3 regions of the Geodermatophilus sp. SYSU D01036 genome follow, and region 3 is predicted to be linked to each of the others. Evidence: predicted binding sites of a transcription regulator. Region 3 holds the regulator's gene; each other region holds the start of a gene.
The links. The regulator LexA, encoded in region 3, represses DNA repair genes until DNA is damaged. The targets are predictions, from matches to a motif close to TCGAACANNTGTTCGA.

Region 1 (4,805 bases), on a different contig from region 3:
CCGCCAGCGGATCGGCACCGTCGTCGGCGCGCTGGTCATCGCGGCGCTCGTCGGGTGGGCGCTGTGGCGCCTGGGCGTCAACGGCCAGCTCGCGCCCGACCGCTGGGCGATCCTGTTCGACCCGGCGTCCGGGGTGCCGCAGGCGCTCTGGGAGGGCCTGCTCAACACCCTCGCCGCGGCCGCCGTCGGCATGGTGCTGGCCACCGTGCTCGGCGCCCTGCTGGCCGTGGGGCGGCTGTCCGACCACGCCTGGGTGCGGGCCCCGGTCGGCGTGGTGATCGAGTTCTTCCGCGCCGTGCCGCTGCTGATCCTGATCCTGTTCTGCCTGCTGTTCCTGCCGACCGTCGGCGTCCCGATGACCGCGTTCCGCGCGCTGGTCCTCGGCCTGACGCTCTACAACATGGCCGTGCTGGCCGAGATCTTCCGCGCCGGCATCCTGTCGGTGGACCGCGGCCAGCGGGAGGCGGCCTTCGCGCTCGGCATGCGCAAGACGCAGGTCATGACGCTGGTGCTGATGCCGCAGGCGGTGCGCCGGATGCTGCCGGTGCTGGTGGCCCAGCTGGTCGTGCTGCTCAAGGACTCGTCGCTGGGCTTCATCGTCGGCTACGTCGAGCTGCTGCGGACCGCCCGGAGCCTGGTGGAGTTCTTCGCCTTCTCCTTCGGCAACACCTACACGTTCCAGCTGTACGTGGCCGCCGCGGTGATCTACATCGTGGTCAACGTGCTGCTGTCCTGGCTGGCGCGGTACGTGGAGAAGCGCACCCGCCGGAACACGAAGGCGGCCGCGGCCAAGCCCGTCGAGTCGCTCACCAGCGCGGAGATGGACGGGGGCGGCGGGCCGGTCTGACCGGGCTGCGCCGCGGGACACGGAACGGTCACGTGGCGTCCCGTCCGCCCCCCGGCGCACCCCGGGCGCGCGGGCGGTCAGCCGGCAAGGCGGGGCTGCCGAGAGTGGATCCGTGGACACCGCTCTCCGCCCCGCCGTGCCGCCGCTGCCGTCGGTGGTGCGCCTGCCCGAGGGGCAGGTCGACGTCGCCCAGGACTTCGTGAACCGCCTGCGCGCGGCCGCCCCGCAGTTCGCCGTCGCCGCCGGTGCCCAGACCGCCGTGGTCCGCGAGGCCGTGCCGCCGGCCCGGCACCGGCGGGCCCGCTGCCGGGTGGTGCTGCGCGCCGCCGACGGCAGCGAGCGCGACCTGACCTTCCTCGGCCCGGTCAGCCGGCCGGCGGTGCTGCCCGACCGCACGTTCGAGCAGCACATCCAGCAGTGGCTCGCCGCCCGCGTGGGCGACGAGGGCGAGTGGCTGGTCGCCGACGACGAGGCGCCTGACGGCGTCGCGGTGGACCTCACCGCGTGGACCGGGCGCCCCGCGGCGGCCGGGCTGGCGACCCAGGCGATGCCCGTGCAGCGGGCCCAGGCGGTCCAGGGGCCCGCGCACGCGCCGGCGACCGAGGCGATGCCCGCCGTCGCCACCCCGCTGGCGGGCTGAGTCCACCTCCGACGGTCAGCGGCCGGTCGCCCCGAGGGCGGCCGGCCGCTGTCGTTCCGTGGTCCCGCGCGGGCGCGGTCGGACGCCCTCAGAGGTCGGCGTCGTCCCAGCTCGCGGCGTCCTCGTCGGTGTCGGTGCCGAAGCCGGTCTCGTCCATGACCTCGCGGACCACGCCCGCGGCCAGCCCGCCGTTGTAGCCCTTGCGCGCGAGCATGCCGATCAGCCGGCGGGTGGCGGTGACGCGGTCCACCCGGCGCAGCGCCGGGAGCCGGCGTTCCACCAGGTGGCGGGCGGCGGCCCGCTCGTCCTCCTCGTCGACCTGGGCGAGGGCCTGCTCGGCGTCCTCCCCGTCGACGCCCTTGGCGCGCAGCTCCGCGCGCAACGCCCGCCGGGCCAGGCCGCGGCCGGCCTGCCGGGAGGTGACCCAGGCGCGGGCGAAGGCGGCGTCGTCGATGAGCCCGACCTCGCCGAACCGGTCGAGGACCGCGGCCGCGGCCTCCTCGGGCACGCCGCGGCGCTCGAGCAGGTCGGCGAGCTGCTGGCGGGTCCTGGCCGCGCCGGTCAGCGCCCGCAGGCAGATGGCCCGGGCCACCGACTCCGGGTCCCCCGGGTCGTCGGCGTCGCGGTCGTAGGGGGCGGGTGGCGTCCCCGCGTCGGCGGCGGCCGGGCCGTCCGGGTCAGGGGACGGCCCGGACCGCCGCCGCCCGCGGCCGCCGCGCCCCGGGGAGCCCGGCTGCCGGGTTCCCCGGCCGCGGCGGCCGACGGGGCGCTCGGCCTGCTCGGGCCCGGCCCCCTCGGGGACCGGGCCGGACCAGCCGGTCACGGGGTCGCTCAGAAGTCGACCGGGTCAGCGGCCGGCGCGTCGACCTGCGGGCCGATGCCCAGCTTCTCCTTGACCTTCTTCTCGATCTCGTCGGCGAGGTCGGGGTTGTCGCGGAGGAACGTGCGGACGTTCTCCTTGCCCTGGCCGAGCTGGTCGCCCTCGTACGTGTACCAGGCGCCGGACTTGCGGATGAAGCCCTGCTCGACACCGGCGTCGATGAGGCCGCCCTCGCGGCTGAACCCGACACCCCACAGCAGGTCGAGCTCGGCCTGCTTGAACGGGGCGGCGACCTTGTTCTTGACGACCTTGACGCGGACCCGGCTGCCGACGGCCTCGGTGCCCTGCTTGAGGGTCTCGATCCGGCGGACGTCCAGGCGGACCGACGAGTAGAACTTCAGCGCGCGGCCACCGGTGGTCACCTCGGGCGAGCCGTAGACGATGCCGACCTTCTCGCGCAGCTGGTTGATGAAGATCGCGGTGGTGCCCGAGTTGTTCAGCGCACCGGTGATCTTCCGCAGCGCCTGGCTCATGAGGCGGGCCTGCAGACCGACGTGGCTGTCACCCATCTCGCCCTCGATCTCGGCGCGGGGCACGAGGGCCGCGACGGAGTCGATGACGATGATGTCGAGCGCGCCGGAGCGGATCAGCATGTCGGCGATCTCGAGGGCCTGCTCACCGGTGTCGGGCTGGCTGACCAGCAGCGCGTCGGTGTCGACGCCGATGGCCCGGGCGTACTCCGGGTCGAGCGCGTGCTCGGCGTCGATGAAGGCCGCGATGCCGCCGGCGGCCTGGGCGTTGGCCACCGCGTGCAGGGCGACCGTGGTCTTGCCGGAGGCCTCCGGGCCGTAGACCTCGATGACGCGGCCGCGGGGCAGGCCGCCGATGCCGAGCGCGATGTCGAGGGCGATCGAGCCGGTCGGGATGACCTTGATCGCCTGCGCGGCGCTGTCGCCCAGGCGCATGACCGAGCCCTTGCCGAACTGCTTGTCGATCTGGGCGAGGGCCATGTCGAGGGCCTTGTCGCGGTCGAGCGTTGCCATGGTGCTCACCTTCGGGAAGTCGCGTGTCGTGGAGTCGATGCGGTGTCGGAGGCGACGCTAGGTCGGGGGTCTGACAATTCCGGGGACCGACCGGACCTGTGGAGGGACGACCTCCCTGTGGACGCGCCCGTCACTGTAGGACGAACACGTGTTCGAGTCGAGCGACACGCGGTCGAGGCCGGGTCACACCAGGCCGTGCGAGTGCGCGAAGACCGCCGCCTGCGTGCGGTCCCGCAGGCCCAGCTTGCCCAGGATGCGCGCCACGTGCGTCTTCACCGTCAGCTCCGACAGGACCAGCACGGCGGCGATCTCGGCGTTGGACTCCCCCCGGGCGACCGCACGCAGCACCTCGAGCTCGCGCTCGGTGAGCGAGGCGACGCGGGGGTCGGCCGGCGTGTCCGCGGGCAGCCGGTGGGCCAGCGTCTCCAGCAGCCGGCGGGTGACCCGCGGGGAGACGACGGCGTCGCCGCGGGCCACCGCCCGCACCGCCCGCAGCAGCTCCGCCGGCTCGGCGTTCTTCACGAGGAACCCGCTCGCCCCCGCGCGCAGTGCCGCGAACGCGTACTCGTCCAGGTCGAAGGTGGTGAGCACCAGGACGCGGCTGGGCAGCCCCTCGGCGACGATGCGCCGGGTCGCCTCCACGCCGTCCGTGCCGGGCATGCGGACGTCCATCACGACGACGTCCGGCCGGAGCTCGCGCGTCAGCGCGACGGCCCGGGCGCCGTCCCCCGCCTCGCCGACGAGGACCAGGTCGTCCTGGGCCTGCAGCACCATCGAGAAGCCGAGCCGGACCAGGGGCTCGTCGTCGATGAGCAGCACGCGGGTGCTCACGCCACCGCACCGGTCCCCTCGGCGCCGACCGCGGCCAGCGGGAGGACCGCGGCGACCCGCCAGCCGCCTCCCGGGCGCGGCCCGGCCACGACCGCCCCGTCCCACGCCGCGACGCGCTCCCTCATGCCGACCAGGCCGTGCCCCGGCCGCCCCGGTGGTGCGGCCGGGTCGCCGTCGTCGGTCACCTCGACGGCGAGCTCGCCGTCGCGCCAGTCCAGGCGCACGGCGGCCGACCGGGCCCCCCGCGCGTGCCTCAGCGTGTTCGTCAGCGCCTCCTGCACGAGGCGGTGGACGGCGAGCTGGGCGCCGGCGACGAGCGGCGCGGGCCGGCCGGTCACCGTCAGCGACGTCGGCAGCCCGGCCGCCCGGACCTGCCCGACGACCGCGGCCAGGTCGTCGAGGCCCGGCGCCGGCGTCCGCTCCGGCCCGCCGTCGTCGGTGCGCAGCACGCCGACGAGGCGGTGCATCTCCGCGAGGGCCTCCCGTCCGGTCGTGGCGACCTGCCGTACCGCCCGGGCGGCCTGCTCGGTGGCCGGCGCGTACCCGGCGCCGTCGGCCAGTGCGGTCATCACCGAGAGGTTGTGCGCGACCACGTCGTGGAGCTCACGGGCGATCCGGGAGCGC
Region 2 (4,805 bases), on a different contig from region 3:
CACGACGTGGATGCGGCCGGAGACCTGGTACTGCTGGTGCGGGGCCTGGCACAGGTCGGTGCCGGCCACCGGCCGGACGTGCTCGGACCACCGCCAGCCGGGCTGGACGGTGATGCGGCCGACCTCGGCGCCGCCGGCCAGGTGCAGCAGCTCCAGCCGCCAGTTCTCGCCCTGCCGGACCTCGTCGGGGCGGTCGAAGGACAGGTGCTCCAGGGGCTGCGTCTGCGTCATCGGGACTCCCCCTCCCGATCGGCTCGTCGGGCGTGTCCCATCGTCCTCGTCCCCCCGGCGGCGGGTCGACCCCCTCGGCCCCCGGGAACGGCGAAGCCCCCGGGAACGGCGACGGCCGCCGTCCCGGGTGGGACGGCGGCCGTCGGCGGGGTCTCGCGGGCTACTGGTCGTAGCGGCGACGGAAGCGCTCCTCGAGCCGGTTCTTCAGCGGCTGCTTGCGGGGCCGCCCGCCCCGGCCGCGGCCGCCCTGCGCGCCGCGGGCACCGGCCGGGCCGGTCTCGACGGCGCCGGTGGCCGAGCGGTAGTTGAGGACGCCGAGCGCGGCACCGCCGAACATCACGAGGAACCCGAGGACACCCAGCGGCACGGACGGGACGACGGCACCGCCGACGAGGACGGCCAGGCCCACCACGACCAGCAGCGCACCGAGCTGGAGCTTTCGCCGGGCCCTCAGCCGGCGGTCGCCGGTGCGGACGGAGGAGGCGAACTTGGGATCGTCGTCGACGAGGGCGCGCTCGATCTGCTCCAGCAGTCGCTGCTCGTGCTCGGAGAGCGGCACCGAGACCTCCAGGTGGGCGGAGCCAGACACCACCGGGCCCGTACCCGGTGGTGACACCGAGGATACGAGCCGTCGGCGGGGTGCGAAAGGCGAGTGCGCGGCGACCCGCCGCACCGCCGTCGTGACCACCCCCACGGGGGGTCCCCGGGGGCCGTCTCAGCGCACCCGGCGGTCGCCGTCGCGGTGCAGCAGCGTGGCCGGCCGCACCGCGCCGGCGCCGAACCGGCGGGCCGCCCGGTCGGCGGCGAGCTCGGCGTCGCGCCGGCCGTGCTCGCGGGCGCCGAGCTCGAGCTGCCGGGGCGCCTGGCCGGCCGGGACCAGCCGCTCGGCCCGCACGCCGACCAGCCGGATCCGCGCCCGGTCCAGCCCGAGCGCGTCGAACAGGGCCCGCGCGGTCTCGTACACGTCCTGCCCGACGTCGGTGGGGACGCCGAGGGTGCGGCTGCGGGTGATGGTGGTGAAGTCGGCGAAGCGGACCTTGATGCTCACCGTGCGGGTCAGCCAGCCGCCCGCGCGCAGCCGGGCCGCCGTCCGCTCGGCCAGCCGCAGCAGCTCCCGGTGGACCACGGCGGGGTCGTCGACGTCGGTGGGGAAGGTCTCCTCGTGCCCGGTCGAGCGCTCCGGCTCGTCGGGCACCACCCGGCGGGGGTCGCGGCCCCAGGCCAGCTCGTGCAGGTGGGCGCCGGCGGCGGGGCCGAGCGCCCGCTGCAGGGTGCGCGCCGGGACGTGCGCGAGGTCGCCGACGGTGCGCAGCCCGAGCCGCAGCAGCACCTGCTCGGTCTTCGCGCCCACGCCCCACAGCGCGCCGACCGGCAGCGGGTGCAGGAAGTCGATGACCTCGGCCGGGCGGACGACGAGCAGCCCGTCGGGCTTGGCGCGGGTGGAGGCGAGCTTGGCCACGAACTTGGTGCCGGCCACGCCGACGGAGCAGGTGATGCCCTGCTCGTCGAAGACGCGGGCGCGCAGGTACTCCCCGATCTCGGCGGCGTCGCCCAGTCGGCGCCCGGCCCCGCCCACGTCGAGGAAGGCCTCGTCCAGGCTCAGCGGCTCCACCAGAGGGGTCACCGACCGGAACAGCGCCATGACCGCCCGGGACACCTCGGCGTACAGCGCCATGTCGCCCGGCAGCACGGTCGCCGTCGGGCACAGCCGCAGCGCCCGCGCCGTCGGCATGGCGGCGTGCACGCCGTACGCGCGGGCCTCGTAGGTGGCCGAGGTGACCACCCCGCGGTTGCCCGCGCCGCCGACGATGACCGGCGTGCCGGCGAGCTCGGGGCGCCGGCGCACCTCGACGCTGGCGAAGAACGCGTCCATGTCGACGTGCAGCACCGTGCACCCCTCGGCACGTCCGCCCGACGACCGCACGCGACCTCCCCGATCGAACACCTGTTCGGAGACTAGCGGCCCTCCGCGGGGGACGGCGCGCCGTCCCCGGCGTGTCCCGGCGCACGGGGAACTCGCTGGTCGGCGCATGTGTGACCGGCACACGGGCGAGGTAGGTGGGACACGCCCGACCGCCGTCCGGCGGACGGTCCCGACCCGGATCCCGGAGGAGCCCGATGGCGCTCGACGACGACGACATGACCAGCACGGAGGGTCCGGCCGACAGCGGTGCCGGCGAGGGCACGCCCGGCCAGCACGACGGCGGCGCGGACGGCGGTGCCGACAGCGGCGCGGGCCACGGCCCGGCCGACGGCGGCGCGGCCGGGGGCGGCGCCGACGGCGGTGCCGACGGCGGTGCTGATGGCGGCGCCGACGGTGGCGCGGACGGCGGCGCCGACGGCGGTGCCGGTCACGGCCCGGCCGACGGCGGCGCGGCGGGCGGTGGCTCGGACGGTGGCTCGGACGGTGGCTCGGACGGCGGTGCCGACGGCGGCGCCGACGGTGGCGCGGACGGTTCGGCCTGAGCCAGGACCCGGCCGTCGCGGGGCCGGGCGGGGCTGACGCCCGCCCGGCCCTGCGCCGGTGCACGCACCTCGACCCCGCGGTCTTCGCCGAGCAGTACTGGTCCCGCCGCCCGCTGCTCGCCCGCGCCGAGGACACCGGGGAGTCGTTCACCGACCTGCTGACGCTGACCGACGTCGACGAGCTGCTGTCGCGGCGCGGCCTGCGCACGCCGTTCCTGCGGATCGCCAAGGACGGCGCCGTCGTCGACCCGAAGCGGTTCACCACCTCCGGTGGCGCCGGCGCCGAGGTGGCCGACCAGGTCTCCTCCGACGCCGTGCTGCGACTGTTCGCCGACGGCAGCACCGTCGTCCTGCAGGGCCTGCACCGGCTCTGGCCGCCGCTGGTCGAGTTCGCCGACCAGCTCGCCGCCGACCTGGGGCACCCCACGCAGGTCAACGCCTACGTCACGCCGCCGTCCTCGCGCGGGTTCAGCCCGCACTACGACGTCCACGACGTCTTCGTGCTGCAGGTCGCCGGCGAGAAGCACTGGACCATCCACGAGCCGGTGCTCGAGGAGCCGCTGCGCACCCAGCCGTGGAACGACCGGGCCGCCGCGGTGGCCGCCGCCGCGGAGCGCGAGCCGGTGGTCGACGCCGTGCTGCGCCCGGGCGACGCCCTCTACCTGCCGCGCGGCTACCTGCACTCGGCGGTCGCGCTCGGGCAGACCAGCGCGCACCTGACCATCGGCGTGCACTCGGTGACCCGCTGGGCCGCGGCCGAGTCCGCGCTGGACCTGGTGCGGGTGCTGGCCGCCGAGGACCGGGAGCTGCGCCGCGCCCTGCCGCTGGGCCTGGACCTGTCCGACCCGGCGTCGGTCCGCGACGACGTCGCCACGGTCGTGACCGCGCTGCAGGAGTGGCTGGGCCGGGTGGACCCCGGCGAGGTCGCCGAGCGGCTGCGCTCGCGGACCTGGTCGCAGGTGCGCCCCGAGCCGGTGGCGCCGCTGGCGCAGGCCACCGCGGCCGCGGCGCTGACCCCGGACACCGTGCTGCGGCTGCGCCGCCGGCTGCGCTGCGCGTTGCGGGACGCCCCGGCCACCGCCGAGGGCGAGCGGGTGGCGCTGCTGGCCGGCCGCCGCCGGCTGGAGTTCCCCGCCTCGACCCGCGCCGCGCTGGAGGGGCTGCTGGCGGCCGGCGAGCTCAAGGTCGCCGACCTGGCCGGCCTCGATGCCGACGACCGGCTCGTCCTCGCCCGCCGGCTGGTCACCGAGTCGATCGCGCTGGTCGCCGACGCGGCGGTGCAGGGCGCGCACGGGGTCGACGGCGTCCCGGCCACCGCCCCCGAGCCGGGACCGCACGGACCGGGCGCCCCGGCGCCCGGCGCCGGCGGGGACGATGGGGAGCGTGCCGACGCCCTCGGGACCGGGTCGTGACCCCGTCGCCTCCTCCCGGGTGACCGCCCCCGCTCGTGCCGGCCGGCTCGACGCCACCCGCTGCTCGGTCACGGCCCTGGTCCGGGAGGACTCCCCGGTGGCCACGGCCGGGCCGGCGCAGCGCTGGCTGCTCGTCGAGCAGCCGGGCCCGTGGGGCCGGGACGCGCTGACCGGCTCCCGCATCGACCCGGAGGTGACCGCCCGGCTGGGCGCGCGCGCCCGCGCCGAGGGCGTGCGGGTGCTGCTGGTCCGCCGGCCCGGCGACCGGGCCGCGGACTCCGGGCGCCGCTGGGCCTACGCCGACGGCCGCCCGGGCCGCGAGGGCCTGTGGTGGTCGACCCGCGCCGACGACGCCGACCTGGTCGAGGCGCCCTGGGACGGCTCGGTCGGCGAGCGCGCCGACCGGCCGGCGTACCTGGTGTGCACGCACGGGCAGCACGACGCCTGCTGCGCGCTGCGCGGCCGGCCGCTGGCCGCGGCGATGCCCGCGCCCGCCGACGTCTGGGAGTGCAGCCACCTCGGCGGCTGCCGGTTCGCCTCCAACGTGCTGGTGCTGCCGCACGGGTTCGCCTACGGGCAGGTGCCCGGCGACGGCGCCGACCTGGTCGCCGCGCACGCGCGCGGCGAGGTGGCCCTGCCGTGGCTGCGCGGGCGGGCCGGGCTGCCGCTGCCGGCGCAGGCCGCCCAGCAGGCCGC
Region 3 (4,805 bases):
CACCCAGATCGGCGGCCGCGGCACCATCCTCATCGTGCTGGCCGCCCTGGTCGGCTGGCTGTGCCTGCGGGAACGGACGCTGCTGCCCCTGCTGCGGGTGGTCACCGCGCTGGCCCTGCTCACCGTCGTCGTCTACGCGTTCAAGTTCGGCACCGGTCGCACCGCGCCCGCCTATCCCGGCTCGTTCTTCCACCGCGACGGCGCCAGCTACCCCTCCGGGCACGTGGCCAACGCCGTGCTCATGTGGGGCGTGGCGCGCTGGCAGGCGGTCGAGTACGGGCTCGGTCCGCGGGTGCAGCGCACGCTGTGGTGGCTGGCCGTCGTCGGGCCGGTGGCCACCGGGATCGCGATGGTCTCGCTGGACTTCCACTGGGTCACCGACGCCGTCGTGGGCGCGGCCGTCGGGCTCCTGCTGCTGGGCGTGGTTCACGCACTCGACGCGCTGGTGCTGTCACGCTGGGCGAGTGCCCGAGCCGGCCGCCCGTCCGCGTAGCGTCGCCCGGCGGGCCCCGGCCGTCCTGCTGACCACGGTCCTGCTCGGCCTCCCGGCGGCCCCGGCCGCCGCCGAGGAGTCGGCCGCCCCCTCGGTCCGCTGCCAGGTGACCGACCCCCGGCTGGCCGAGCTCTCCGGCCTCGTCGACGTCGGCGACCGGGTGCTCGCCATGGTGGACGGCGGCGACCAGGTCGCCGTGTACGTGCTCGACGGCGCCTGCCAGGTGGTCGACGTGACCACCGCGCCGGTGGACCCCTACGACCCCGAGGACCTCGCCGTCGGCCCGGACGGCACGGTGTGGCTGGCCGACACCGGCGACAACACCGCGGTCCGGACGACGGTCGCGCTCGTCGCGCTGCGGCCCGACGGCGGGACGGCGCTGTACCGGCTGACCTATCCCGACGGCCCGCACGACGCCGAGGCGCTGCTGCTGGCCCCCGACGGCACGCCGTACGTGGTGACCAAGGAGGTGCTCGGGGCCAGCCACGTCTACCGGCCGGCCGCGCCGCTGGTCGACGGCGGCACGGTCGCGCTGGCCGACGTCGGCACGGTGGCGTTCACGCTCACCGGCACACCTGGCGGTCCCGTGGGCCGGGCGGGGCAGCTGATGGTCACCGGCGGGGCGGTGGCCCGCGACGGCAGCCGGATCGCGCTGCGCACCTACACCGACGCCTACGTCTGGCCGCTGACTGGCGCCGACGTCCCGGGGGCGCTGGCCGGGGAGCCCGTGCGGATCGCGCTGCCCGAGGCGCCGCAGGGGGAGGCGGTGTCGTTCACCGCGGACGGGAGCGCGCTGCTGGTGGCCGGCGAGGGCGTGCCCGGGGACGTCACCTCGGTGCCCGTCCCGGCGGGGTCCGCGCCGCCGGCGCCGGCGGGGTCCGACCCGGCCGGCCCGTCGCCGTCGGCGCTGCTCGGCGGGGACTCCGCGGGCCCGTCGCCGGTGACCGCGGGCGTGGCCGCGGCCGTCGTCGCGACCGCGCTGGTGTGGTGGGGCGAGCGGCTGCGCCGCCGCCGGTCCGGTGGTCCGCCCGCCGGCGCCTGAGCTCCGGCGCCGGCGGGCGGACCTGCGGCTCAGACCCGTCGCAGGACGGTGACGACGCGGCCGAGGATGGTGGCCTCGTCGCCGGGGATCGGCTCGTAGGCCGGGTTGTGCGGCAGCAGCCAGACGTGCCCGTCCCGGGGCTTGTAGGTCTTGACCGTGGCCTCGCCGTCGAGCATCGCGGCGACGATCTCGCCGTTCTCGGCGGTGGGCTGCTGGCGGACGACGACCCAGTCGCCGTCGCAGATGGCCGCGTCGACCATCGAGTCACCGGCGACGCGCAGCATGAACAACGTGCCCTCGCCGACGAGCTCGCGGGGGAGCGGGAAGACGTCCTCGACGGCCTGCTCGGCGAGCACTGGGCCACCGGCCGCGATCCGCCCGACCAGCGGCACGTAGGTGGGCGCGGTCGAGCCGTCGGCGGCCGCGGCGGGCGCAGCCGGGGCGGTCTCGCCCCCGGTCTCGCCGGGCAGCCGCACGTCGAGCGCGCGGGGCCGGTTGGGGTCGCGCCGCAGCCAGCCCTTCTTCTGCAGCACCGACAGCTGGTGGGCGACCGACGACGCCGACGACAGGCCCACCGCCTCGCCGATCTCGCGCACCGAGGGCGGGTAGCCGCGCCGCTCGATCGAGTCGCGGATGACCTCGAGGACCCGGCGCTGCCGCTGGGTCAGGCCGTCGCCGGCCTCGCCGCGGTCGGGGAAGGTGCGCACGGCGCCCGCGCCGTCCGCGCCGGCGCCGCGCTCCGCGGCCGGCCGGCGGGTCGTCGTGCCGCCGCCCCGGGTGCCCTGGCCGGTCCCGCTCGTGCCCGCCACGTCTCCTCCTCGCCGGCCGCGTCCCCGCGGCCCGTCCGTCGCCCTCCCGGCCCCGAGGCCGGTCGGCGGGCGGTGCGCCCGCACGGACCGTAGCGCGCCGGCGCCGGAGGTTCAAACGTGTGTTCGAAGGACACGCCGCGCCGCTCTCGCACTCGTCGGACCCGTGCGGTAGACATCCGATCAGACGTTCGATCGAACACGCGTTCGATGCGGTCGACCCGATCAGGAGGAGCGGTCATGGGCAGCGTGCGGCAGGCAGTGCTCGAGTTCGACGCGGCGGTCCGGGTCCCGTGGCGGCCGCCGCTCCGCGGGGAGGGCGCGCCGGCGGCCGCCGGTGCGGGCCGCTCCGCGTCGCCGGCGCGCACCGACCGGCCGGCTCCGCGCGCTGCCCTGCCGGGCTCGGGTCCCCGCGTCACCGGGCACCTGCGGCCGGTGCCCGACCTCCCCGCCGCGGCGCCCGCCCGCGCCGCCGGGCCGGCCGCCGAGGGGCCGCGCACCCGCCGCGACCCGGCCCGCCCGAGCGGTCGGCCGGTGCGCTCGGAGCCCGCCCGGGCCGCCGTCCGCGCTCGGTGTGCGCCGGCCCCGGCGCCGGTGCGGCTCACCCGCCGCGGGCGCCGCCTGGTCACCGTGCTGGTCCTCGCCGCCGGTGTCGGCGGCGCCGCCCTCGGCCGGGAGTTCCTCGCCCCCCACGACGGTCTGCGCCTGGCCGGCGGGAGCAGTGTCGTGGTCGAGAGCGGGGACACGGTGTGGTCGATCGCCGCGGAGGTCGCCGGCGCCGACCAGGACGTGCGCGCGGTGGTCGACGCGATCGAGGTGCTCAACGGCCTGGAGGGGGCGGTCGTCGTCCCCGGCCAGGTGCTCCGCCTGCCCTAGGCGCCCCGCGCCCGGCGCCGTCACCGCGGAGATGTTGACGAGACCACGCCGGTGAGTTCGTCAACCGTGCAGGCGCCGTCGTTTACGTTCCGGAGTCGTCAGGGCACTTACGGTCAGGAGCGTGTCAGCAGCCGTGAACAGCAGCGCAGCGGTGACCTTCCGGTCCCCGCAGGACGTCGAGGTGCTCGTGGACGGTGCCTGGGTGCCGGGCGCCATGCTCGGCTGGCGCCACGACGTGACCGGCGGCTGCGAGGCCCGCGTCCGGCTGCGCGACGCCGCGGGAGCGGACAGCTGGGTCGACCTGGCCGTCGTGCGGCTGCCCGAGCGGCACCTGACGCTGGCCTCCGGCCGCCCGGACCCGGCGGCCGACCCCGCGGGGACGGCCGTGCTCCCGGCCGTGGACCGGCGCGCGGTCGTCCCGGCTGCCCACGCCGCCCGCCGCGGTGCCCGCCGGCACGGCGGTGACGTCACCGCCGAGCAGCCCGCCGTCCGCCCCACCGCGGCCGGGCGGCACCGCGCGCCCGCCGGCTCCGGCCGGCACCGGGCGGTGACCGCCGAGATGCCGGTCGTCATCTGCCCGGCTCCGGCCGGCGGTGCGGCCGCGGAGGAGTCGGACATGCTGACCCGCCCCATCCGCCTCGGCGACCTGGTGCCGCACCCTCGCGGCGGCCGCCCCGCGGTCCGTCCTCCCGCCTGATCCGATGCCGGGGCGCGTCCCCGGCGGTCCTCCGTCCACCTCCGCCGGCGTCCCGCCGGACGTCCCGGGGAGGCGTCTGCGCGCCGGCCGGGCGTCCGCGCGTGCCCTGCGCGCGGTGGCCGGTTACACCCGGACACCCCTCCCCGCGCGCCGACACGCGCGGCTCCCCGGCGTGTCGTGTGACGGGAGGGAGTCCTGCTCGCGCCTGGTCACCACGGGGTCACGACCGGGTCTCGGCGGAAGAGACACGCGGGTTCCCACCTTGCAGATGTAGTGGAGCGCGGCCTACTGTCCCCCTACATCTAGTAGTTGCACCGATGGAAGTCCTCCACAGGCCGTCCTCAGGACCTCCACGGGGTGTCCACCGGATGTCCCCAGAGGGGTCCACAGACAGACGCAGACGGGCGGGTCCGCCAGGACCGGACGAGCCCGCCGGCACCAGCCGCCCGAGCCGGGTCCCCGGTCCGGGCGGGTCTACCGCGGAGGGAGGTGAACCGCAGTGCGCTGCCCGTTCTGCCACAACCCCGACAGCCGGGTGATCGACTCGCGCGAGGCCGACGAGGGTGCCACCACCCGTCGCCGCCGCTCGTGCCCGGCCTGCGGTCGCCGGTTCACCACCGTCGAGGAGGCGGTGCTCGCCGTCGTCAAGCGCAGCGGGGTCAGCGAGCCGTTCAACCGGACCAAGGTCGTCGCCGGGGTGCGGCGCGCCTGCCAGGGCCGGCCGGTCGACGAGGACCAGCTCCAGCAGCTGGCCCAGCAGGTCGAGGACGCCATCCGCGCCAGCGGGGTGGCCGAGGTCCCCAGCCACGAGGTGGGGCTGGCCATCCTGCAGCCGCTGCGCGAGCTCGACGAGGTCGCCTACCTGCGCTTCGCCAGCGTCTACCGCGCCTT

Region 1: the regulator LexA is predicted to act here: its motif matches at 3,491-3,506, upstream of recA (recombinase RecA).
Region 2: the regulator LexA is predicted to act here: its motif matches at 2,169-2,184, upstream of dinB (DNA polymerase IV).

The regions. Positions count from the first base shown of each region.
Region 1 covers NZ_JBJGZJ010000031.1:4,346-9,150, forward strand. Annotated here, with positions in the region: gene ACI8AR_RS21190 (amino acid ABC transporter permease) at 1-847, shown strand, start outside; gene ACI8AR_RS21195 (hypothetical protein) at 960-1,487, shown strand; gene ACI8AR_RS21200 (regulatory protein RecX) at 1,576-2,310, opposite strand; gene recA (recombinase RecA) at 2,319-3,350, opposite strand; gene ACI8AR_RS21210 (response regulator) at 3,534-4,181, opposite strand; gene ACI8AR_RS21215 (sensor histidine kinase) at 4,178-4,805, opposite strand, start outside.
Region 2 covers NZ_JBJGZJ010000002.1:233,498-238,302, reverse strand. Annotated here, with positions in the region: gene ACI8AR_RS03595 (cupin domain-containing protein) at 1-231, opposite strand, end outside; gene ACI8AR_RS03590 (DUF3040 domain-containing protein) at 392-820, opposite strand; gene dinB (DNA polymerase IV) at 947-2,119, opposite strand; gene ACI8AR_RS03580 (BatC protein) at 2,350-2,697, shown strand; gene ACI8AR_RS03575 (cupin domain-containing protein) at 2,985-4,109, shown strand; gene ACI8AR_RS03570 (sucrase ferredoxin) at 4,129-4,805, shown strand, end outside.
Region 3 covers NZ_JBJGZJ010000005.1:6,133-10,937, forward strand. Annotated here, with positions in the region: gene ACI8AR_RS07590 (phosphatase PAP2 family protein) at 1-493, shown strand, start outside; gene ACI8AR_RS07595 (hypothetical protein) at 465-1,535, shown strand; gene lexA (transcriptional repressor LexA) at 1,565-2,344, opposite strand; gene ACI8AR_RS07605 (LysM peptidoglycan-binding domain-containing protein) at 2,582-3,217, shown strand; gene ACI8AR_RS07610 (hypothetical protein) at 3,339-3,914, shown strand; gene nrdR (transcriptional regulator NrdR) at 4,414-4,805, shown strand, end outside.